DNA from 2 places in the Blautia massiliensis (ex Liu et al. 2021) genome. Region 1 is predicted to be linked to the other one. Evidence: riboswitches for the same ligand, from Rfam matches in the RefSeq annotation. Region 1 holds a riboswitch; the other holds the start of a gene.
What was found. Region 1 has a riboswitch for FMN ahead of ribD (bifunctional diaminohydroxyphosphoribosylaminopyrimidine deaminase/5-amino-6-(5-phosphoribosylamino)uracil reductase RibD). Riboswitches for the same ligand answer to the same signal wherever they lie in the genome.

Region 1 (11,514 bases):
TAAACACATTAATCAGTGCGGTAGTGGAGCCTACTGCCGCCAGTGCCTCACTTCCGCTGAAACGTCCCACTACCACGATATCCACTGCATTGAACATCAGCTGCAGGATACCGGACAGCATCAGCGGCAGTGAAAACGAAATCAGCTTGTCCATGATCGACCCATTGCACATATCGATCTCATACTTGTTTTTTTTCACGATTTCATCCCCCATAATCATACTTAGACAAAAATATTATAGCACCTTTCGTCGGAAAGCTACAATGAAATATTTTTATGGAGAATATGCAGCGGCTGCATAAAATACGCAGCCGCACATTAACGTGTGTTTATCATTTCACTATCTTTCCAGGAGTCCTGCATCACGAAGGTTTGCAAGAAGTGCATTAAAATCCTCCACAATATCATCTACCGTTGTTGCATTTCCAACAGCAGCTGCCGGGGTTACTGTTCCAGCAGGGCCGGTGGCTCCGGCTGCTCCTGCCGGGCCAGTGGCTCCTGTTGCTCCTGTTGAACCTGCTGGACCGGTGGCTCCTGTTGCTCCTGTCGCTCCCATTGCTCCCGCTGGACCAGTGGCTCCCGTTGCTCCCGTCGGACCTGTTACTCCTGCCGGACCGGTGGCTCCTGTTGCTCCAGCCGGACCAGTGGCTCCCGTATATCCCTGTATTCCCGGTTCCCCCTGCGGTCCCTGAGGACCCATAGGACCCGGAACTCCCGGACAGCCTCTGGGACCGGTTGGTCCTGTAGGTCCCACAGGGCCTGGGCAGCCTCTTGTTCCACATCTGTCACATCCACAGGAACTATGATTTCCATAACAGGACATACAGGACAAATCCTCATGACTGTCCTGCTGCATTTCCATTTCCTTACGTTTTCGATGCCTGAACAGCATTCTTCGATCACCTCATAGGATAATAACTTTCCCTACAGTATATGACAACAGCTTTTACCTGTGCATAGGATCCCCGCAAGCTTGTACCCTGCCAGAAAAATATAATAAAGATATCTTTTCTTTTATGCCAGACCATATTTTTCCCAGAAATATTTCTGATCATACAATACTCCCGGATCTTCCGGCTTCAGTCCCTTCGCTTTCTTATGAAAAAAGAATGCCTGCTCCGGACATCCCATCTTATCATAACAAACGCAAAGCTGCATATATGGCACAAATCCATGACACTCAGCCATAAAAAATCCACATTTTTTCTTATCTGACGGCACAGTGAGCGCCTGCCCGTACCAGTAGCCAGCCTGTCTGGGAAGCTCTCTTTCCAGAAAAATCTTTCCGACCTCACAACAGATTTCCGCCCTCGGCACATCCATAGTCAGACTGTACAGAAAAGCTTCCAGTGCGTACTTTTTTTCTCCCATTTTCCGGTAGCACTGTCCAAGTACAAAACAGGCATCGATCTTATTTTCCAGCCATCCGGACGGATTTTTCAGGAACTCCACCAACACAGCCTCTGTCTCCGGATAACGCTGATGATAATACAGTTCTCTCCCATAATAAAGCTGATGTCTGGGTTCCAGCGTTTCTCCTCCTGCCAGCATTTTTTCATAAATGCGAAGATTACGGTCCGGATCACCTTTTCCACATTTCCGGTGCCGGATCACCACATCTGAATAAATGATATTTCCCTCCGGAATCACAGTTTCATGAACTGCCCCATTCCATCTGAAATTTCTGGATGTTTTCATTATCCGCTCCCGAAAATAAGAAAATGTTGTTCTCCCGCTCTGGTCAAATCCTGCCGCATATTCCATCATTACAACATCTGTTCCGGGATCCAGAGTTTCTTTAAGACTCTTCAGTTTTTCCAGATTTTCTTCATCCAGGACATCATCCGCATCCAGCCACATCCAGTAATCGGTGCGGACTTTTTCCAGAAGAAAATTACGCGGAGCAGAAAAATCATCACACCAGGGAAAATCAAACACCTGCGACGTATACTGCTCCGCGATCTCTTTTGTTCTGTCTGAAGAACCGGTATCTGCAATCAGGATCGCATCCATCACCTGAGAAACCGGCTTTAAAATCCTCTCAAGAACTGCTTCTTCATTTTTTACGATCATACATAGACTGAGGGAAATCATATTTCAGGATCCTTCGGATTTTTATAATATTTATGCCGTTCCCGTCAGTCCTATGCCTTCTGTCAGTGTACAGCTTCTGCTTTCGGATAAAGCTGAGCTCATCCTCATATCACCAACTGTGGTATATCCTCTATATGTTCTGCAAGACGATCTGCTCCGTTCAGCTCCCCGCTCTCACCATATCCATACAGGCATCCTATAAATGGGCTTTTGCAGGCTCTGGCACATTCCAGATCCTGCCTCCTGTCTCCGACCACCAGATAAGGGCCTGTATATTCCCGGATGATTTCCTGCACGATTTCTGTCTTTGGACGGAATCCATACGATTCGCAGTCATAAAAATGATCGAACCATCGTTCCATCCCAAATTCCTTCCAGTGCGCCTCACGATAGGAAGCTTTACAGTTACTTAAGATCACAAGATGATATCCCCGGTTCTTCAGGGCTGTAAGCATCTCCTCTGCTCCCGGATACCACACTGCCTTATGCTTCCTGATCTGTCTGACCATCAGTTCTCCTACCATCCTGCTCGCCTGCTCTTTATAGCTCTGATCCAGCTCCGGCAAAAATGTATTCCACATCTCCTTACTGTTAAATCCCAGCCAGCCGGCAATTTCCACCGAGCCTATCTCCCGTTCTTCTGCAGCCTTCTGTTCTGTCAGCCACTGATAGGTTTCACGAAATGCCGGTTCATAGATTCCAATGGTATGATGGATCGTTCCATCATAATCGAATATGATCGTTTTTGTCATCATTTATTTCCCTATCTATTAGAGCTGCTTCATCAGATTGACCATCTCGATCGCAGATAACGCACAGTCATAGCCTTTATTTCCCGCTTTGCTTCCTGCACGCGCAATAGCCTGCTCGATATTCTCAGTCGTGATCACTCCGAATAAGACCGGGATCCCTGTTGCAAGTTCAACCTGTGCGATCCCCTTGGCAGATTCATTGCACACCAGATCATAATGTGAAGTATCTCCACGAATGACAGCTCCCACGCAGATAACTGCATCATATTTTCCGGACTGTGCCATTTTCTGTGCTGTAAGCGGAATCTCAAATGCTCCCGGCACCCATGCTGCAGTAATATTCTCTTCTTCTACTCCATGTCTTACCAGTCCGTCGACTGCCCCTCCCAATAATTTATTCACAATGATCTCATTGAATCTCGCTGCCACGATGCCAACCTTCATTCCCTCCGGTGCTACTACTTTTCCTTCTACTAAATTGATCTGTCTCATTTTTTCTTCCTCCTGCTATTTGCTGTTTTTTATAAATTTATTTCCTTAAAAATATGACCCATCTTTTCCTGCTTCGTCTTCATATACTTCCGGTCATATTTTTGTACCGGAATCTCCAGAGGTACTCTCTCATTGATCTTCAGCCCGAATTCACCAAGCCCATAGACTTTATCCGGGTTATTGGTCAGTAATCTTAATGATTTCACACCAAGGTCTGACAGTATCTGTGCCCCAACCCAGTACTCTCTGAGATCCGGTGCAAACCCTAACTTCACATTAGCCTCCACGGTATCATATCCCTGTTCCTGAAGCGCATAGGCTTTGATCTTATTGATCAGTCCGATCCCTCTGCCTTCCTGTCTCATATACAGAATGATCCCTCTGCCTTCCGCCTCTACCTGGCGCATCGCTGTCTGCAGCTGCAGTCCGCAGTCACATCTGAGCGATCCGAATGCATCGCCTGTCAGGCACTCCGAATGTACACGGCAAAGCACATCCTCACCATCTCCTAGATCACCTTTTACCAGTGCCAGATGATGCTCTCCTGTAATGTCATTGATATAGCCATACATTTTAAAATCACCGTACTGCGTTGGGAGGTTTGCAGCTGCTTCCTCCTTTACATGCTTTTCATGTATTCTTATATAATCCTGCAGATCACGAATCGTAATAAATGTAAGGTTATGCTCTTTTGCCATTTCCCATAGCTGTGATGTACGCATCATAGTGCCATCTTCTTTCATAACTTCACAGCACACACCGCATTCTTTCAGTCCGGCAAGTCTCATAAGATCTGTTGTTGCCTCCGTATGGCCATTTCGTACCAGAACCCCGCCTTTTCTGGAAATAAGCGGAAATACATGTCCCGGTCTTCTGAAATCCTCCGGTTTTGACTGATCATCCACACACTTCGTAATGGTATAGGAGCGTTCTGCCGCAGAGATACCGGTGGTTGTATCTGCGTGGTCCACTGCCACGGTAAATGCTGTACTGTGATTGTCCGTGTTCTCAGCAACCATCGGCGGAAAGTTCAATCTCGCCGCAATTTCTGCACTCATCGGTGTACAGATAAGACCCTTTGCATAAGTCGCCATGAAATTAATATTTTCCCGGGTTGCAAACTCTGCCGCACATATCAGATCTCCCTCATTTTCTCTGTCCGGATCATCTGTGACCAGAATTATTTTTCCTTTCTTAAGATCCCTAAGTGCCTCTTCAATTGTGTTGTACTGATAATTTTGTGACATAGTGTATATCCTCCTGTTCTAAAACCCGAATTCTTCAAGAAACTCCATCGTAATTCCGGATTCTTTTTTCTCTTCTTCGTTTTTTCTGATGCCAAGCAGTTTTTCTACATATTTTCCAATCACATCATTTTCCAGATTAACCAGATCCCCCGGCACCTTTTCCAAAAGGGTGGTTTCTTCTCCTGTATGTGGAATGACCGACACCTGAAAACCAGTTTCATCAACCCTTGCAACTGTCAGGCTGATCCCATCAATACAAACGGATCCTTTTTCCACGATCAGATGCAAGATCTGTGGCGATGTCTCAATCGATACCCAGATGGCATTTTCTTCCCGGAGCATGGAACGTATCACTCCAGTTCCATCAATATGACCGCTTACTATGTGTCCCCCGAACCTGCCATCTGCAGCCATTGCACGTTCCAGGTTTACCTGGCTTCCGGCTTTACAGCTGCCAAGACTGCTTCTTCTGATCGTCTCTGCCATCACATCGGCAGTAAATCCGTCCGGCTGAATCGACGTAACTGTCAGACACACACCATTCACAGCAATACTGTCACCGATCCTTGTCCCTTTCAGGACTTTCCGGGCTTTCACTGCCAGGATCCCTGATTCTCCTGTCAGCTGTATATAACGGACTTTTCCTTTCTCTTCTACGATTCCTGTAAACATGATTCCTCCTGTTTTTTCTCACACACCTGACATCTTATCCGGATGTCCTCACCGATCTGGCAGATATCTGTATATTTCAGTTCTACTGCTTCAGACGGGAATTCAACTCCGATACCTTCTACCGGTGTCTTCCCGGCCACACCACCAAACAGCTTTGGTGCCACAAAAGCCTGTACTTCCTTTACAATTCCGGCTCGCAGGGCACTGTCATTTAACGTACCGCCTCCCTCCAGGAGGATGCTGTCAATACCCCTGTTTCCAAGATCTGTCATCAGCTTCTTAAGGTCTATCTGATCCTTTTCATCCGGACAGTAAATGGTCTCAACTCCCATGGTATGTAATATTTTTATTTTTTCTTCTGTATTTTTCTGATCTGCATAAGCCACGATCGTCCGGTACTTTTCCGCACTTTTTACGATCTGACTGTCCGGCGGGATCCTGAGCTTACTGTCGCACACAATCCTGACAGGACTTTTCCAGCCTTCTACCCGGACGTTTAACATCGGATCATCTGCAAGCACAGTTCCAATACCTGCCATAATCCCCATGTACTGATGCCGCATATGCTGTACTTCTTTTCTTGCCGCTTCTCCGGTGATCCATTTTGATGCTCCTGTCTTCGTTGCGATCTTCCCATCCAGTGTCATGGCATACTTCATCACCACGTATGGGGTTTTCGTAGTAATATAATGGAAAAACACCGGATTCAGCTGATCACATTCTTCTCTCATAAAATCTTCAACTACTGTTACACCGGCTTCTCTTAACATCTGTACACCTTTTCCTGCCACTTTCGGATTCGGATCCCGGGAACCGATCACCACTTTTCTGATCTTCTGTTCAATGATCGCTTCCGTACATGGAGGTGTTTTTCCATGATGACAGCAAGGCTCCAGCGTAACATAAATCACCGCACCTTCTGCTGGTTCTGTAAGAGAAGCAATAGCATTACGTTCTGCGTGAAGTTCTCCATACTTTTTATGATAGCCTTCCCCGATGATCCTTCCGTCTTTTACGATCACTGCCCCTACCATCGGATTGGGATTCGTCCAGCCTTCTCCTTTTTTGGCCAGCTGAATCGCCCGAAGCATATATTCCTGATCCGTCATTTTTATTCCTTCTTTCTTATTCCTGTTCTTTGCCTGGTACGCCGAGTCTTTTAGACCTGTGCAATCGGATTCACAGACAAGTGAGTGGTATATTTATTTCGAAAACGATGTGCCAAATACAAAAAAAACCTGCAGAAATATCTGCAGGGTGGAATTGATCTGTTACATATGATCAATAAATGAATGTCTGATTATTTCCTACATAAAAAGCTCTGAAATGGATCACCATCTCAGAGCTCTGATACTACATTCATTCATACAAAAATCAACTGTACTATCATCTTCTTCCATCCAGACTATACTGTCGGCCCCGGAATCTCACCGGATCATGCCTTTCGGCTCGCGGGCTCTACCGCCGGTAGGGAATCACACCCTGCCCTGAAGATATCTTTTTGTTTATTTTAATACTTTATCTGTTATTTGTAAAGCGGAATTTTTATTTTACTCATTCCATGCGGAATATTATCAGTGAACGGTAACGAAACTAATCACTAATCCGCATACTATACTCATCTTTTTTTGTATATAACCAATTCAGGATTTTCACCGTCTTTCTCATATGTACATATCATAATAAAATCCATATTTGCCAGAATACCGAAGTATCTGTCCCCTCCGAATTCAGATTCCATTTGATTTCCCAAATAAGTTTTCTGGTCATCCAGAAATTTCACTTTTTGTCCATTTGGCAGTGCATATTCCAGATTTACATATTTACCTACAAGTGCATTCAGTCTGTCTACCCTTGGAAGTCCATCTATATGTAAATCATTTATTTCATTTATCAATTGCATTTTAAACTCTTCAAACTGCCCATTGTCACTAAGTTCCTCATACCTTTTCCAGTAATCTAACTTTGGAAGCATTTCTTTCAGATAAGAACGTGCCTGTTCTTCGGTAAAGTTTTCATTTACCATATTCTTAACACACACATCAATCAATTCATCCATATCATTATATGTGTATGTTCCATCTGCATAGCACCACTTACAATACTCCTCATTTAATGTGCCATCCTTATCACGTCCCAATATGGAATCATCATCAATTGGCATCCCGCAGCACTGGCAGATCAGCTTTCTGGGTTCTCCCAAAAGCGTATTGATCGATACATCAAATTCTTTCGATAAGAGCTTAAGTGTATCCGTGTTTGGAACGGTATCTCCATTTTCCCAACGGGATACTGCCTGCCTTGTAACCATGATTTTATCTGCCAGCTCGTCTTGTGACATTCCTCTTTCAGTACGAAGTTTCAAAATAATATTTTTTGTTTCCATAGTCGTCACCTCCATAACCACATCATATAGATAAATCCATATTTTGAAAAGCAACCTGCTGTTGCCATACCCTGTCTATATGATTTGATTATCACTCTTTGGTCATGACTTTCTTGCACCAGGTTCTTGTCTTACAGTGAGGACCTTTTAAATATCCTATCTATCTTCCTGTCTCCCCATATTGCAACATAAATCCAACATCAAACACACTTATCGCAATAATCATCAGCACAATCTTAAAGCTGACCATCTATCTTTTTATATATTTTTGCTTTCTTACTTTTCACCATTTTTGTTGTCCTTAGAACTTCACTTCTTCCGGTTCATGTGTAAATGATGAAAATATAGCTGTCGCATTCGATTTTCTCAGACCTAAGCTATTGTCCAGACTACAGTAACTGTAATCTTTTATTATCAGCTTCAAACTCTATTCTCCCTTTTCCTGTAACTTTAATTGTTCTCACCATCTTTGCTCTTCCTTTCATTCTCATAATATTCATATCCGCTGATTAAAAGCTCTATCATCTTCTTTGTCATCTGAATATACTTACCAAATGGATTAATCACAATTCCATTAATCTTTTCCCATTCCAATGCCAGTTTAAGGATTGATAAAATAGGCTGATTCATCTGAACATTTCCTGCTGAGCCCTTATGCATTTCCTCAGAAGATGTAAATACTCCAATCCATTCTTTTCCACCAGCATCTTTCACAGTTTCCATTTTAAGTTTTACATCATGATCAAGCGAAATTGTGTCACCCACCTTTACTTTGTTAATCTGCTCTTCGGATATGAAAGAATCCACAGTAATATAAGGCACCACAAATTCTCCTGCCTGCTGCATTCTTGTCACCATAGCTTCCATAAACAACAACATTCCATTTGCATCCTGCTGAACATAATACTGATCTATTGCAGCTTCAATCATTTGATTTGCCTGTGTCCCATTCTTATCATCTGAATCGACATTTCTATCTCTGCCAAGAGCATGATCAAACTCATCAAGAAGATCCGTCATCAAGCCTTCATCAAGCCGGCTTCTACACTCTGCAATCAATACAGCCGGAATTCCATAAAATGCTTCTGCAATACTACCTGTAATAGCACCAAGCGTATCAGTATCTCCACCAAGTGATACTGCATTCCGTATGGCATCCTCAAAATCTTTGGATTCCAGAAATGCAATAATTGCCTCCGGTACTGTTCTCTGACAAGTCTCATCCATATGATATCCTGGTCTGATCTCATCAAGTGTTCTATCAAGATTGTAATGAAACTCCCTCTCGATGTATTCTTTAATTTCTTCTTTTGAAGATTCATTCCTAGCCATGTATATTGCACTGGCGGTTGCCTCTGCACCCTTAATGCCTTCCGGATGATTATGTGTCACATTTGCTGTCGCTCTTGCTACCTCTCTTGTTCTTTCCAGCGAATCATAAAGCCATCCTGCGGCTGATACTCTCATAGCTGAACCATTCCCATAACTTCCGTATGGCTTAGGATTTCTTTCTCTAAGCCAATACCTGAATCTTCCACCATAACCTGCATATGGATATCTTTTCCCCCAATCCTGCATGTTAGTTACTACCGCCTCTTCAATTTCCCGTACTGTAGCTTCCGGTCCAACTGCAAGAAGAGCTTCTCCAACCGCTATTGTCATAACAGAATCATCTGTAAAGTCACAGCCTTTAGTAAACAAATCAAATTCCTTTGTTTTATCTCCTCTATCAAACTCAAATGGACTTCCTATAATATCTCCTAAAATTGCTCCGTACATATATGCCTCCAATCCCCGGATTACTCCGGCAACTCTTTTTCTTTGTTACAATATGAGTATAGTTAAGAAGCATCTTTATATGGTCGCTGTCCGGGCGACACTTTTTAAGACAAAACAAACGCCGATGCTATAAGTACCGACGTAACATATGCTAATCAATATTTACTTGTAAACTCTTCATAGAAAATGTCTTCTTCCTCAGCAGTTGTACCCTTATCAATAAATTCCTGTAGATCTTTTTTCATGTTATCAAAGACTTCCTGACTATGCCTTTTATCACAAAAAGCTGTATGCATCATACTTCCATATAACCACATGTAATTGCATCATACCTTTTACATCTTTCCAATGTTATCCTGCACGATTCTTTATATTCCTCATCTGCAATAATCGTGCCGCCCTCACTGCCAATTGAATCAGGCTTATATATGTCATTCCACATATGCATCTTGCTCCTATACTCCAAGAATTTCATTCGTATATTTAAACAAAGTTACATTCAACTGTATAATATCATACTGCTTATCTATTATTGCCTTCTGTACAATCAGATCCACCTTACTGCTTGGACTAAATGCCCAGTCTGCTCTGGCAAGTAAATCTCTTGACTGTTCCAGATCAAGCTGCAGTGCAATGCAAAGTGCCATTACAGTCTTCTTCTTCGGATGATAATTCTGGTCACACTGGATCTTTGAAAAATGTTTCCTGTCAAGATTTGCCCGTTTCCACACATCTTTATTATCAAGATGTGCTTCGTAAATCAGTTCAAATAATTTATCATGAAAGGAAACTCCTATGTTTGCCAGCTGCTCTTCCAATGAAATATTTTCTAACGGCATGAGCAATTCTGTCATGCCAGTATCTGTCATTTCCTCAAATGGATAGTTGTCTTCTTCTCTTTGAAGCATTTCTTCATTGAAATCTTCTTCTGCCAATTCTTTTATACGAATACATCTTCTGCTCCTTATCGGATACTCTTTTCTATGGATTTCTCTGACATAATTTGCATCTATATAAGAATCAATATCCCCAACAATCTGACCGGACAGCTGAAAAGACCTTTTATCAAACACTACCAGTATGATTTCCATTTCATTTTCGGTAAGAAACCGGCTGAATGCTGACACAGCGATCTGTAATGCCTTGTCCTTCGGAAATCCATATACTCCTGTCGAAATCAGGGGAAATGCTATACTTTCGCACTCAAGTTCCAATGCTTTCTGTAATGACTTTCGATAGCAATTCTCAAGGATTTCTAATTCACGATGCTTTCCATCTGTCCATACCGGTCCTACTGTATGAATAATATATTTTGCCTTTAAGTTATATGCACCAGTAACAGCAATATTACCTCTTGCAATTTTGCCGATACTTGCTCTTTCGGCAAGAAGCTGTTCTTTTCCTGCCGCCTTATATATGGCTAAATCTGTACCGCTTGCACATATCGGATTCGGATTTGCAGTATTTACAATCACATCTGCTTTGACCTTTGTTATATCGTTGCGGACAATCTTAAATGGCATTGTAACACCTCCTTATCCATGCCTGCATTGCGTTAATATCTTCCTTATCTGCTTATCTGTTGAATTCGGATACATCTCATGCATATAATCTACATTCTCCATATCTGCCGGGTCTGCTAATCCAACTGTGGCAATTATTATTTTCTTATTCTGACATTGCGAAATCTTTGCAGGGGTTTTCTTCATTCCTGAAATACAACTTACTGTTCTTCTATTGATTCGATATTTTCAATCCGCATCAGCTTAACTATCTGTTTATCTTTTTTCTCTGTATAACAAATCGAAACCGCCACATTTTTCTTAAAAATCATGCGAAGTTTGCGTTAATGAATTCGTATAGCAGTTTTACGAAAACACTGATGAACATTTTACGAAAATCCGCCCAAAAAGTTACATAAATTTATAATGCAATATATGAAGTGGATAATATAAGAAAAACCCTTGAAAATACTGGATTTTCAAGGGTTTTATGGATCTTATTAAAGATCTGCAGATATCAGATTATTTACCCATCTGCTTTGCAACTTCCTCAGCGAAGTTCTCTTCTTTTTTCTCAAGACCATCGCCTG
Region 2 (11,514 bases), on a different contig from region 1:
CTGAGAGCTGGAACTTCGGTTCTCCGTCATCTGCTGCGGATGCGTCTTTTTTGTCCTCTTTCATAAGGAAAATAAGAATGATACCTGCAACTGCCGCAACACTTCCACCGCTTATTACGGCGCGTACAAAACCAGATGACATATCATTGCCTGCTGTTTTGTATACATTTAATGCGAGAGTATTGGTCAGGGCACCTGTGATACCATTACATGCATAATACAGTCCGTACATAAATCCCTGTTCTTCTTCTGTTCCGATAATACGGATTGCTTTCATCAGAGAGGACCAGAATACAAATGCAGTACTGAAGGACAGTCCCAGCCAGATCACCATGGCTACTGCAAAATTCATAGAAAACGCATAAATATATGCCAGCGCCGTTGTACTGAGAAGTGAGATTACCAGTGCCTTCTTCGGTGATACCTTATCCGCAATGATACCTCCTGGAATATACAAGATCATATTTCCGATTGTATACATTGTCAGCATAAGTCCTGACTGTGTATTGGTGATTCCCATAGTTGAAATCTGCGCATCATAAAATACATACTTTATATATGGTAAAAAGTAGATCGAGCCGCCTGCAAGCCCCAGCGCAATAATGGTAAGATACTTTCTTAATTTCGAATTCATACAACCCCTCCTGACCCTGTCTTCTTTGAAAAAAGGATGCCCCATCACGGGGCATCCCCTTAATCGGTTCTCAATACTGGTACTTTATCAGTTATTCATCCATCACATATCCGGTGTGTCGGATTTGTCAGGAGTAAACAGTCTTCTTGCTACATCTCTTGTGAACTCGCCTGTCTTCGCGGATTCTTCAAATACAACTTTTGTCTGTTTGCGGATCAGATCTACGGTATCTTTTACGATCGCTGCAGCTGCATCTTCATCGCTCATGTTCTCAATCTTAACAATACGGAAGATAACTGCCTCGTAAATACGTATTCCACCAAGGTTGGAGATGAAGTCTACGGCTACGTCGATGCCTTTCCTGCGAAGGATCTCATCTGCTTCCGGTGTTGTCGGAATATTGGCTGCCTCTACGATAAGAGATGCTTTGATCTTATCTGCGTTATCTTTATTGATAACATCTTCCAGAGCTGCCGGAATGAGGATATCACATTCCTGGCTGAGCCATTCGGAGTTCGGAAGTACTTCATAATTATCTTCAAAAGCTTCTTTATTTAATTCACCCTTCGGAAGTCTGGTTGCTACCAATTTCGGAATATCAAGGCCATCTTTGCAATAAACAAGTCCATTTACATCTGCGATACCAACAACTTTATATCCCATCTTATTCAGAGAGTTTACACAGCTGGCACCAACACATCCAAATCCCTGGATAACAACGGAGGCGCCTTCCTTTCCGCCTTTAAGCTTCCAGGCTTCATCTGCTGCTGCCGCAACACCGTAACCGGTGATCATGTCATACATCTTGAATCCATCGTAGGTAAGCTCTTTCTCTGCTCTGTCATGGTTTAAGATGCCCTGATGAATATCCGGATCTTCTTTCATAGCCTTTGTCTGAGGAATTCCGATTCCCAGATCATCAAGAATACGAAGAACTACAGAATAATCAACACCAAGGTCGCCGCCAATGGAAACACCAGCTTTAATATAAGGAGCTGTAGCTGTGAGGAATCTGCGAAGAACATCCTCAGCATCCGGAGCCTTGTAATCATAAGCGATACCGGCTTTACATCCGCCAGTTGTCAGAGATTCACAGGCTTTATATTTATATCCCATGGTTGTTGCAAGACGGATAACTTCTTCCTTGGTTACTGTAGGATGCATTCTTGTACCGCCGCCACAGTAATGCCCTACAAAGTTATATGCACACATCCATCCTTTTGCATCTGTCTCTGTGTCGTTCCATTCCACTACTACATAAGGTTTGTTTGCCATTTGAAAATCCTCCTTTAGCTTTACGTTCGTTCTTTATTATGGAACGTTGTTCTCAATATATTTTATTTTTTAACCCGGTCTGAGTACCGGGTTTCATTTCTATTGTTCTTTATTGGAGAACCACGTTCTTTATTTCGTGTTTTAACTATAGCACTGTTGGTATATTTTTTCAATAACAAACTTTCATTTTTTTATTTTTTGTGCAATTTTCATATATATTACAAAAGTTTTTGTATCTTTCGCGCACTGGTCTTCAGAATTTCCGCATATTTCTGAATATTTTCTTTATTCATCCTCAGAGACGGAGCGCTGATACTTAAAGCACCCTCCGCTTCCCCTTCATGATTAAGAAGAGCCACGCCTACACATTTCACACCAAACATAACTTCCATATCATCCACTGCATATCCACGCTCCCGAACCAGCCGGATCTCCTCATCCAGTTCTCTCCGGTCTGTGATCGTGTACTCTGTAAAAGCTTCCAGTTCCTCCGGAATATGCTTCTCCCTGTCCTCTTCGGACATAGTCGCCAGAACTGCTTTTCCAACACTTGTACAGTACATCTTTGAGCACTCACCGGTTACAGATTTTGTTACAAGCCTCTGGTTCTCCGGAGAAACCGCCTCCAGATACAGCATATCCTCACCCTTCGGCACAGCCAGATAAACCAGTTCCTGCACCTCATTTGCGATCTCACGCATAACCGGCACAGCAATCCTCGTAATATCAAGATTTTCACGAAATGCCCGGCTCAGCATCATAACCTCCGGACCCAGCCGGAATTTCCCAGACTCCGGATCCTGCACCAGATACTCCATAGCAGTAAACGTAACCAGGATATTATGAACATTACTCTTATACAGACCCAGCTTCTCACTGATCTCCGTTACACCCAGGGGCTGCTTCACAGCAAAACAGTTCAGGATTTCCAATGCCTTCTGTAAGCTCTTAACTTTAATCTCTCCATTGTTCTCCATTTATCAATTCCCCATTTCTCTGCCCGACAGCCAAGCCCGGACCCAACCGGAATCCGGTCCCGCGCACTCCTGGCCGCTGCAGTTTTTATAATAAAATTATCTCTTAAATTCATAAAACCTGTCAATAGATTTCATAAAAAAAGAACATAAATATCCTAAAATGACGTGAAAAACGTAAAAAAACGCCTGATATTTTCTGCACATATTCGTTAATCATATATCTTTTTCCATAAATTGCCTTTGTATTTTACGGTTTTTTATTGATTTATGCACAATTCAGACTTATAATAAAAAATACAAAAAAGAGCGAAAACAATATAAAAATACAATTCTGGAGGGAACCTTATGAACGAAGAACTTTTTAACGAAGCATCGAAATCCAACGTCCTGTCGAAAAAACTGGTCGATCAGCTTCAGGAAAGCATGGACTACAGTAGCATCTCCTTCATCAACTGGACCATCGAAGTCCTCAAACTCCTGAAAGCCCGCATTGAACGCGGCGACAAGATCAAAGACGAAACCACCGGCGTAATCTACGACCTCTACACTTTCCGTAAATTCGTAGAAGAAAACTTCTCCGCCTACATCACCGGCCAGGTATTCAACACCTCCATCCGGTCCCAGAAAGTATATTTCTCACTGGAGGCCTGTCCAGGCGGCTACAACCTCATCATGGCAGACTCCGGCAACGAAAAAACTTACCGCTGGATCTCCAGCCTGAGCAAACGCTTCTCCCTGGTAGAAATGATCGCAACCGGAATCGTCTACATCAAAGACACCCGCACCGACACCTACCAGCCATTTATCTCTGAAAACGGCAAATACTGCAAATACAACAAAGACCTTGGAAAACTCATAGAACTTTAATACTTTAACCACAAAGGGGGAATCCGCAAACCACAGATTCCCCCTTTTTCTCAGCCAGCCAGCGCAGCGTCGATGGCGTTCGTTAGTTATTTCATCTCATTTAAATCTCCCCAAGAAACCCAAACGGCTCCTCATCCTTCAAAAAGTGCATCAACATATAAGCACACATAATAGCAACCCTCTCCTCCTTCAAAATTCTTCGCACTTCATCTCTGTCAGCAATAACAACTTCAATCTCTTCACTATCTTCCTGAGCAGCCGCACTAACCTCACCACTGGCATACCCATAAACCGTAGCACAGGATTCATCCGTCATCCCGATCGTCGTAAAATAAGGCTTCTCAAAAGCCTCCGCAACCTTGATCGGCTCCAGCTTCAACCCGGTCTCCTCAAACATCTCCCGCACAGCACCCTCATGGAAATCCTCCCCAGGCTCCACAAGCCCCGCCGGAAACTCATAAATATACCCGCCGATCGTATACCGATACTGACGGATCAGCACAACCTTATCCCGCTTCTCTCCATAAACACTGTAAATGATCACCCCATCCGGATGATTCTCCCCTGTAGAAAGCTTCATATCCTCCACACTCTTCGCCCTGGAGGCCACAAAATAAGAAACCGGCGTATCATGTACACTGGTCGCATCCACTCCATAAAGATTCACGAACTTATTATCTGTAAGTTTTTTCACACTGTTGATCTTACCCATCTGAAAAACTCCTTCCCGAAAATTTTTTCTAAAAACATTTTATCCCATCCAAAACCAAAGGTCAATTTTTTATACTTACACTCACTTCACAATAGTGCTATAATAAATACTCTGCTATAAAATTAAAAATCCACTTATCACATTACCAAACAGCTACTGTAGACAAGAAAGAAGGAAAAAACATTGAAAAACCAGACCAATGCTGCCCAGGCCGAAAACCCTCTGGGAACCGCCCCTGTAGGCATCCTGATCGCCAAATTCGCCATTCCCGCCATCATCAGCATGCTGGTCAGCGCTCTGTACAATATCGTTGACCAGATCTTTATCGGACAGGGCGTAGGAATGCTTGGAAACGCCGCCACAAACATCGCATTTCCCGTAACCATTATCTCTACTGCTGCTGCACTGCTCCTGGGAATCGGCAGCGCCTCCAATTACAACCTGGAAATGGGCGCAGGAAACGAAAAAAAAGCCAGCTCCATTGCAGGAACCGGACTCTCCGCGCTGATAATCTCCGGTACGATACTCTCTGTCATCGTCCTTCTGTTCCTGAAGCCACTGCTTCATTTTTTCGGCGGAACACCGGACGTCATGCCCTATGCCATTGATTACATGGGGATCACCGCCATTGGACTTCCCTTTTATGTTTTAAGCACAGGCGGCAACCATCTGATCCGAGCAGACAGGAGTCCTACCTATTCCATGACCTGCATCCTGGCCGGTGCCGCCATCAACACCATCCTGGACCCGCTTTTCATCTTTGGATTCGGCTGGGGCATCAAAGGTGCAGCCTGGGCAACCGTGATCGGCCAGATCGTATCCGGACTTCTGATCATTTTTTATTTTTCCAGACTCCGGAAAATGTACCTGGACCACTCCATGCTGATTCCTAAAGCACGCAATCTGTCTGCCATTTTTTCTCTGGGAATGGCATCCTGTATCAATCAGGTTGCCATTGCTGCAGTGCAGATCGTCATGAACAATACACTTCGCCATTACGGAGCACTCTCCGCCTACGGGAGTGATATTCCAATCGCCTGTGCAGGGATCATTTCCAAAGTCAATCAGGTATTTATGGCCATCTGCATCGGAATCTCCCAGGGCTCCCAGCCCATCTTGGGATTTAACTACGGTGCCGAAAAATACAGCCGTGTACGCCAGACATACCGCTATTCCGTAACCTTATGTACTGTGATCGCAACCATATTTTTTATCTGCTTCCAGTTCTTCCCGCATCAGATCGTAGGCATCTTCGGAAACGGCAGCGACCTGTACTTTCATTTTGCAGAAAAATATCTCCGCATCTTCATGCTGATGACCTTTGCCAACGGGATCCAGCCTATGTCCGCCTGCTTTTTTACCTCCATTGGAAAAGCCAGGTTTGGTGTGATCATGTCCCTCACAAGGCAGGTGCTCTTCCTGCTGCCTCTGATCGTCATCTTCCCGGTCTTCTTCGGCATCGATGGCGTCATGTACGCAGGACCAATTGCAGATACCTCTGCATTTGTGCTGGCCGTTGTTTTTGCCAGACGTGAGCTTGGAGTCATGAAAGCTGCAAAACAAAACGCCTGACATAAAAAATGCCATGTAATTTACTGCCCATCGGCAATATATTACATGGCATTTCTCACATTCTCAGATATTTATCTGAAACCACCAATTTCTGATCTTTTCTTCATCCTCCGGCAGCTGCTTATGATCAGTCACCCTTCAGTACAACACGGATCTTCTTATAAATTACAAATACGATCAGAGATGTCAGTGCATATTTAAAGATATTAAACGGTACGATGATCAGCAGTGCAAAGGTAAGCAGTCCGTTTACGGAGCTGTGTACTGCGCTTCCCATCTGGATAAAGGTCTCGATTGGCATTCCAAACGCCTTACCGTAAGCCGGAAGCAGCACAAAGGCATTGACAAAGCATGCAAGGATCGCTGTCAGGACTGTTCCTGCTGCCATACCTGCAACTGCATGTACTCTGCTCTTTTTATGACGGAAACGGTAGATCAGGCCGGCCGGTACCACATAGGCACATCCAAACAGGAAATTGGCAACATCACCAACACCGGCAGTCATGGTTCCCTTAGTCACAAGATGTACGAGAATCTTCACAAGCTCGATCAGGATACCTGCCACAGGTCCCATAGCGAAGGTTCCTACCATAACCGGTACCTCGGAAAAATCAAGCTGATAAAAAGACGGTGCAAGAAACGGGATCGGAAACTCAAGATTCATTAATACTCCTGCCACAGCACCAAGCATGGCTACCTGCGCGATGGTTCTTGTTCTGCTTCTTTCCACGGCATTTCCTCTCTGTAATATCTGTTCACTCATAACTTTCTCTCCTTCTTCAGAAATATTCAAAGAAAATTTCCACAAGAAATCTTTATGCGAAAAAATTTCTTCACATAAAAAGCCCCGGGAGCTTCTTCCCGGGGCACTGAGCACGTTCTTTAAATACTGCGCGTTCTTCTCTCATCCAGACTTTACTGTCGGTTCCGGAATTTCACCAGATCAGCCGCCAAAGCGGGTCGCGGACTATACCGCCGGTAGGGAATCACACCCTGCCCCGAAGAAATTTTCTTTTTTATGAGTTCATTATAACGCGCTCTTTTTATAATTACAAGCCTTAATTCTGTCACAGAAGCATTCTGCTCCATTTATATAAATCTAAGATCCACTCCTTTATGATCAAACCCGGATTTTCTTTACCGTACTCCAGCTACTGTAAAGAACCTTTTTTCCGACTCTTTTATATGACCGGATGCGGATATAATAGGTCTTTTTGTTTTTCAGTCCTGATATCTTATATCTGGTCGCAGACTGTTTTCCAACTGTGACCGTTTTTCTTTCTTTTGTAAATCTGCTGTCTGCTGCATACTGGATCTGATAGCCGGTTGCCTGTATATTTTTTTTCCAGCTTGCAGTAAAGGATCTGTTTGCTTTTTTCAGTCCTGTCAGCAGAGTTTTTGGAGGCAGGATCTTAAAGGTAAGCGTTTTGTTGATACGACTGTATTTTCCGATTCCTCTGACCTGCACAGTTCCAATTCCGGAATTTTTATTATTTTTGTAATACAGCTTATAAGCACTCGAACCGATCTTCTTTCCATTTACAGTTACGGTTACTGATGGCCGGATGGATTTTCCCGTATAAGTGTAAGAGGTTCTGTTTAGCTTAACATTGCTGACAAACTTTTCTGTCTTTTTTATGATCTTGAAATGAATGGTTGCGGCACCTTTATAATAACCGGTACCATAAATGGTTACCGTTGCAACACCAGGATACTGATTATCCTCGTAGTACATATAATAATCTTCGCCGGCTTTCAATCCGGGGATTACGATGGCAGGTGTGAGTTCTTTTCCTGTATATGTCTGATCAGCTATTGGATCCACAACCGGCAGTTTTCCGTAAATAGTAAAATATAATGTTTCCGATCCTTTATAATTGCCGATTCCCGTGAGCTCTGCACGAGCTTCACCAGGCTTTTCATTATTAACGTAGGTTACCGTATAATCTTTCCCCTGTACCAGTCCGTCAATTACCACTTCCGGTTCCACTTTTTTTCCTTTAAAGGTGGTTTCCAGGTAGGTTTCATTATTTTCCGCAAAATAGCACACATGCATTCCATTTTCATCTGGCGTAATCTTGAAACTCCGCTCTACTGTACCGCAGAAAATATCTTTTCCCGTGATCTTTACAGTCGCAGTTCCTGCATTGATGTTATTTTCATAAGTTACTTCATAATCGGAGCCCTGCTCAAGTTCCGGTGCGGATTCACTGGATTCTATTTCAGGTTCATGGCTTTTTCCATTATATTCATATTCTGGAGTGATCTGTTCAAACCATTCATTCTGAAGCGGTATCCGGTTGTCTGCTGACAGCTCCACAAACGTGTAGCCACGGTCCTCTGCGTATTTCTGAAGTGTGGAATCCTTTTTTCCCGCGATCAGTGCTGAATCCCTGAACGCATCATCCGCCCAGACAGTATCTGTGCTCAGTACTCTTATCCTGCACCCGGAAGACAGACGAAGTCCATTTTTCCCAACTGATTTTACAGATGCGGGAATTATAAGATCACGGATCCCTGAACTGCTCTGGAATGCATATTCACCGATTTCTTCCAAGCCTTCGTTCAGGACAGCTTTCGTAAGCGACGAACAGTTTCCGAATGCACCTTCTCCAAGGCTTCTGACACTTCCCGGGACTGTTATGGAAGAAACATTTACACAGTAATAAAAAGCATAGTCTCCCACGCTTACAGTTCCATCCGGAATCTGGTAATCTCCGGAACGTCCGGACGGAAACACGATCAGTTTTGTGCCATCCTTGCTGAATACCACTCCGTCTTTTTCAGAAAAATACGGATTTTCCGGATCTACTTTAATTTCTGTCAGACTGGACTCAGACAAGCCCTCCACAAAAGCAGCCAGCCCTATAGATGACACATTTTGGGGAATCGTAACAGATTTCAATTTCTCACAGTTGTAAAAAGCATTCTTTTCGATGGTTGTAAGCGAATCCGGCAAAGTAACAGACTCTATATCAGAAGCCTGGGTGCAATACTGGAAGGTACTGTTTCCAAGAACCGTTACTTTTCTTCCGTCAATAGTATCCGGAACTACGATATTTGTATCTGTCCCTTCATACTGATACAGCCTGAGTGTTCCATCATTCAGGATCTTATAAGAATAGTCATAGTCCATTTTGGACAATTCATAATGTCTGGGGGCATTTCCCGTATATCCGCAGTCAACCAGATATCTTTCGCCGTCAATGATGACTACGGAATTCCTGTGACCGCTTCCTGCCCCCGGATCATTTGCCGCATACCTTGCATACACGGTCAGTCCCAGTTTTTCGCACATATAGTTCACTGCGCTGGTATTGGCCCAGCAGTCTCCGCCGCCATCCAGCATCAGGCCTGTATAACCGGAATGATACTGACTGTAATTAAAGTTGTTGGCAAGCCATCTGGCGATCGTCTCAACCTTTTTATAATCGGACATTTCCGCAGTAATATTTTCTTTGAGGAATGTATCCATTTTTTGTTCTGCGTAATACTCCGCATAATCTTTAAGTATGAATTTATAATAAACGGTACTGTTTCCATCCTGTACAGAGATCAGGGTCTCTCCAAACATGTATTCCCACTGGCCCTTTACGTCATTTCCGTTTTTGTCTACATAGGTTACATACTGCATTTTAGGAGTAACAAGACCGGTTTCGCTGACTTTCGCAGTATAACCAGAAACAACCGTATATACCGGATTTTTGCCGGATGTCTGGATCTGATAAGATGTCTGCATGGTATCCGGCATGGAGATCACACTGCTGTAAGTATCATTCATCGCATACAGATATATTTCTGTGCTCTCCACATCTGTTTCTTTTTCGGAAGTGCCTGCTGCCGGAATATCATCTGTGAATATATCTTCCTGCTGCTCCTGGTTTTCTCCGTCACCAAAAATTTCTTCCGGTGCCGCAGCCTCCTCTGTTCCTTCTGCTTTTCTGATGACCGCCGAAGGTTCTTCCAGAGTTGATTCTCCTTCAGAATCCTGTTGTATTTCCTCCCTCTCTGAGCTTTCAGCTTCATCCGTTTCCGTTCCGATATCTGATCCCGGAAACTCTTCTTCTGTAATCTGATCTGTGCTCACGGCAGTATCTTCTTCCGTGATCTGATCTGTGTTTACGGTATTTTCTGATTCCTCAGAATTCCCGTCATCTGTAAAAGTATCAATGGCGTCTGTCATATCCGTCTGTGCATCTGTAAAATCTTCGGCCGCCACCGGTCCACATGGAACAACAGACATACATAATGACAGACCAAATGCTATCAATTTTTTCGGAAATTTCATTTCGTACCTTTCCTTCCTTTTTATGTAAACCGTTTATATGTAAGTTCTATTTTTATTATAACGCGGCCCTGTCTTTTCGCAAGCTGCAATAATGTCCCCAACTCTGCAAAAAACCGCTGTGATCTTCATTTTAGATCACAGCGGTTTATGTTTTATTATCGGAACATCAGACTTTCCACAATTTCAGCATTACTGTTCTTTCCATATCCGCATTCGATCAACCAGTTTTCTGGCTGGATACTGCCAACACCACGTTCTACTGTGATGCTGCATGCTCATATACATTCTGTATTCTTACAGAATATCGATATGCTCTCCTGCAAGTGCCTTGTTCATGCTTCGTACTGCGCAGAATTTACCGCACATGGAGCAGGTATCATCATGCTCCGGTTTGCGCTCGTTCCAGATACGTTTTGCTGTTTCCGGATCCATGGCGCATTCCCACTGTGCCTCCCAGTCAAGCTTTCTTCTGGCATCTGCCATCTTGTCATCGATCTCACGGGCACCGCGGACACCTTTGGCAATGTCTGCTGCATGAGCTGCGATCTTAGATGCCATGATTCCCTGTTTTACGTCCTCAAGATTCGGAAGTGCAAGATGCTCGGCCGGTGTTACATAGCAGAGGAATGCTGCTCCGGACATAGCAGCTACTGCTCCGCCGATCGCGGATGTAATGTGGTCATATCCCGGTGCAACGTCAGTTACGATAGGTCCTAATACATAGAACGGTGCACCCTGGCAAATGGACTGCTGTACTTTCATATTTGCCTCAACCTGATCAAGCGGCACATGTCCCGGTCCCTCAACCATAACCTGAACGTCCTTTTCCCATGCACGTTTGGTCAGCTCGCCAAGACGTACAAGCTCCTCGATCTGGCATACATCTGTTGCATCAGCCAGACATCCAGGACGGCAGGCATCACCAAGAGAGATGGTCACATCATACTCGCGGCAGATATCCAGAATCTCGTCGTAGTATTCATAGAACGGATTCTCCTCACCGGTCATGCACATCCATGCAAATACAAGAGATCCTCCTCTGGAAACGATATTCATTTTTCTCTTGTGATTACGGATCTGATCGATGGTCTTTCTTGTGATTCCACAGTGAAGAGTTACAAAGTCAACACCATCCTGTGCATGGAGTCTGACTACATCGATAAAATCTTTAGCTGTCAGCGTATCAAGA

Region 2: another riboswitch for FMN. It lies ahead of ACTNDQ_RS09325 (ECF transporter S component); the one in region 1 lies ahead of ribD (bifunctional diaminohydroxyphosphoribosylaminopyrimidine deaminase/5-amino-6-(5-phosphoribosylamino)uracil reductase RibD).

Annotation. Positions count from the first base shown of each region.
Region 1 is NZ_JBQHWA010000012.1:80,052-91,565, forward strand. Features, by position in the region: gene ACTNDQ_RS06770 (MATE family efflux transporter) at 1-214, opposite strand, end outside; gene ACTNDQ_RS06775 (collagen-like protein) at 341-892, opposite strand; gene ACTNDQ_RS06780 (tetratricopeptide repeat-containing glycosyltransferase family 2 protein) at 1,015-2,094, opposite strand; gene ACTNDQ_RS06785 (HAD family hydrolase) at 2,199-2,846, opposite strand; gene ribH (6,7-dimethyl-8-ribityllumazine synthase) at 2,865-3,338, opposite strand; gene ACTNDQ_RS06795 (bifunctional 3,4-dihydroxy-2-butanone-4-phosphate synthase/GTP cyclohydrolase II) at 3,368-4,585, opposite strand; gene ribE (riboflavin synthase) at 4,604-5,257, opposite strand; gene ribD (bifunctional diaminohydroxyphosphoribosylaminopyrimidine deaminase/5-amino-6-(5-phosphoribosylamino)uracil reductase RibD) at 5,239-6,366, opposite strand; FMN riboswitch at 6,642-6,756, opposite strand; gene ACTNDQ_RS06810 (zinc ribbon domain-containing protein) at 6,876-7,643, opposite strand; gene ACTNDQ_RS06815 (ADP-ribosylglycohydrolase family protein) at 8,094-9,422, opposite strand; gene ACTNDQ_RS06820 (hypothetical protein) at 9,718-9,864, opposite strand; gene ACTNDQ_RS06825 (macro domain-containing protein) at 9,878-10,945, opposite strand; gene tsf (translation elongation factor Ts) at 11,447-11,514, opposite strand, start outside.
Region 2 is NZ_JBQHWA010000019.1:46,461-57,974, forward strand. Features, by position in the region: gene ACTNDQ_RS09295 (MFS transporter) at 1-634, opposite strand, end outside; gene ACTNDQ_RS09300 (Glu/Leu/Phe/Val family dehydrogenase) at 737-1,909, opposite strand; gene ACTNDQ_RS09305 (IclR family transcriptional regulator) at 2,128-2,886, opposite strand; gene ACTNDQ_RS09310 (hypothetical protein) at 3,232-3,753, shown strand; gene ACTNDQ_RS09315 (NUDIX hydrolase) at 3,854-4,465, opposite strand; gene ACTNDQ_RS09320 (MATE family efflux transporter) at 4,649-6,037, shown strand; gene ACTNDQ_RS09325 (ECF transporter S component) at 6,165-6,800, opposite strand; FMN riboswitch at 6,930-7,047, opposite strand; gene ACTNDQ_RS09330 (leucine-rich repeat protein) at 7,158-10,325, opposite strand; gene thiC (phosphomethylpyrimidine synthase ThiC) at 10,620-11,514, opposite strand, start outside.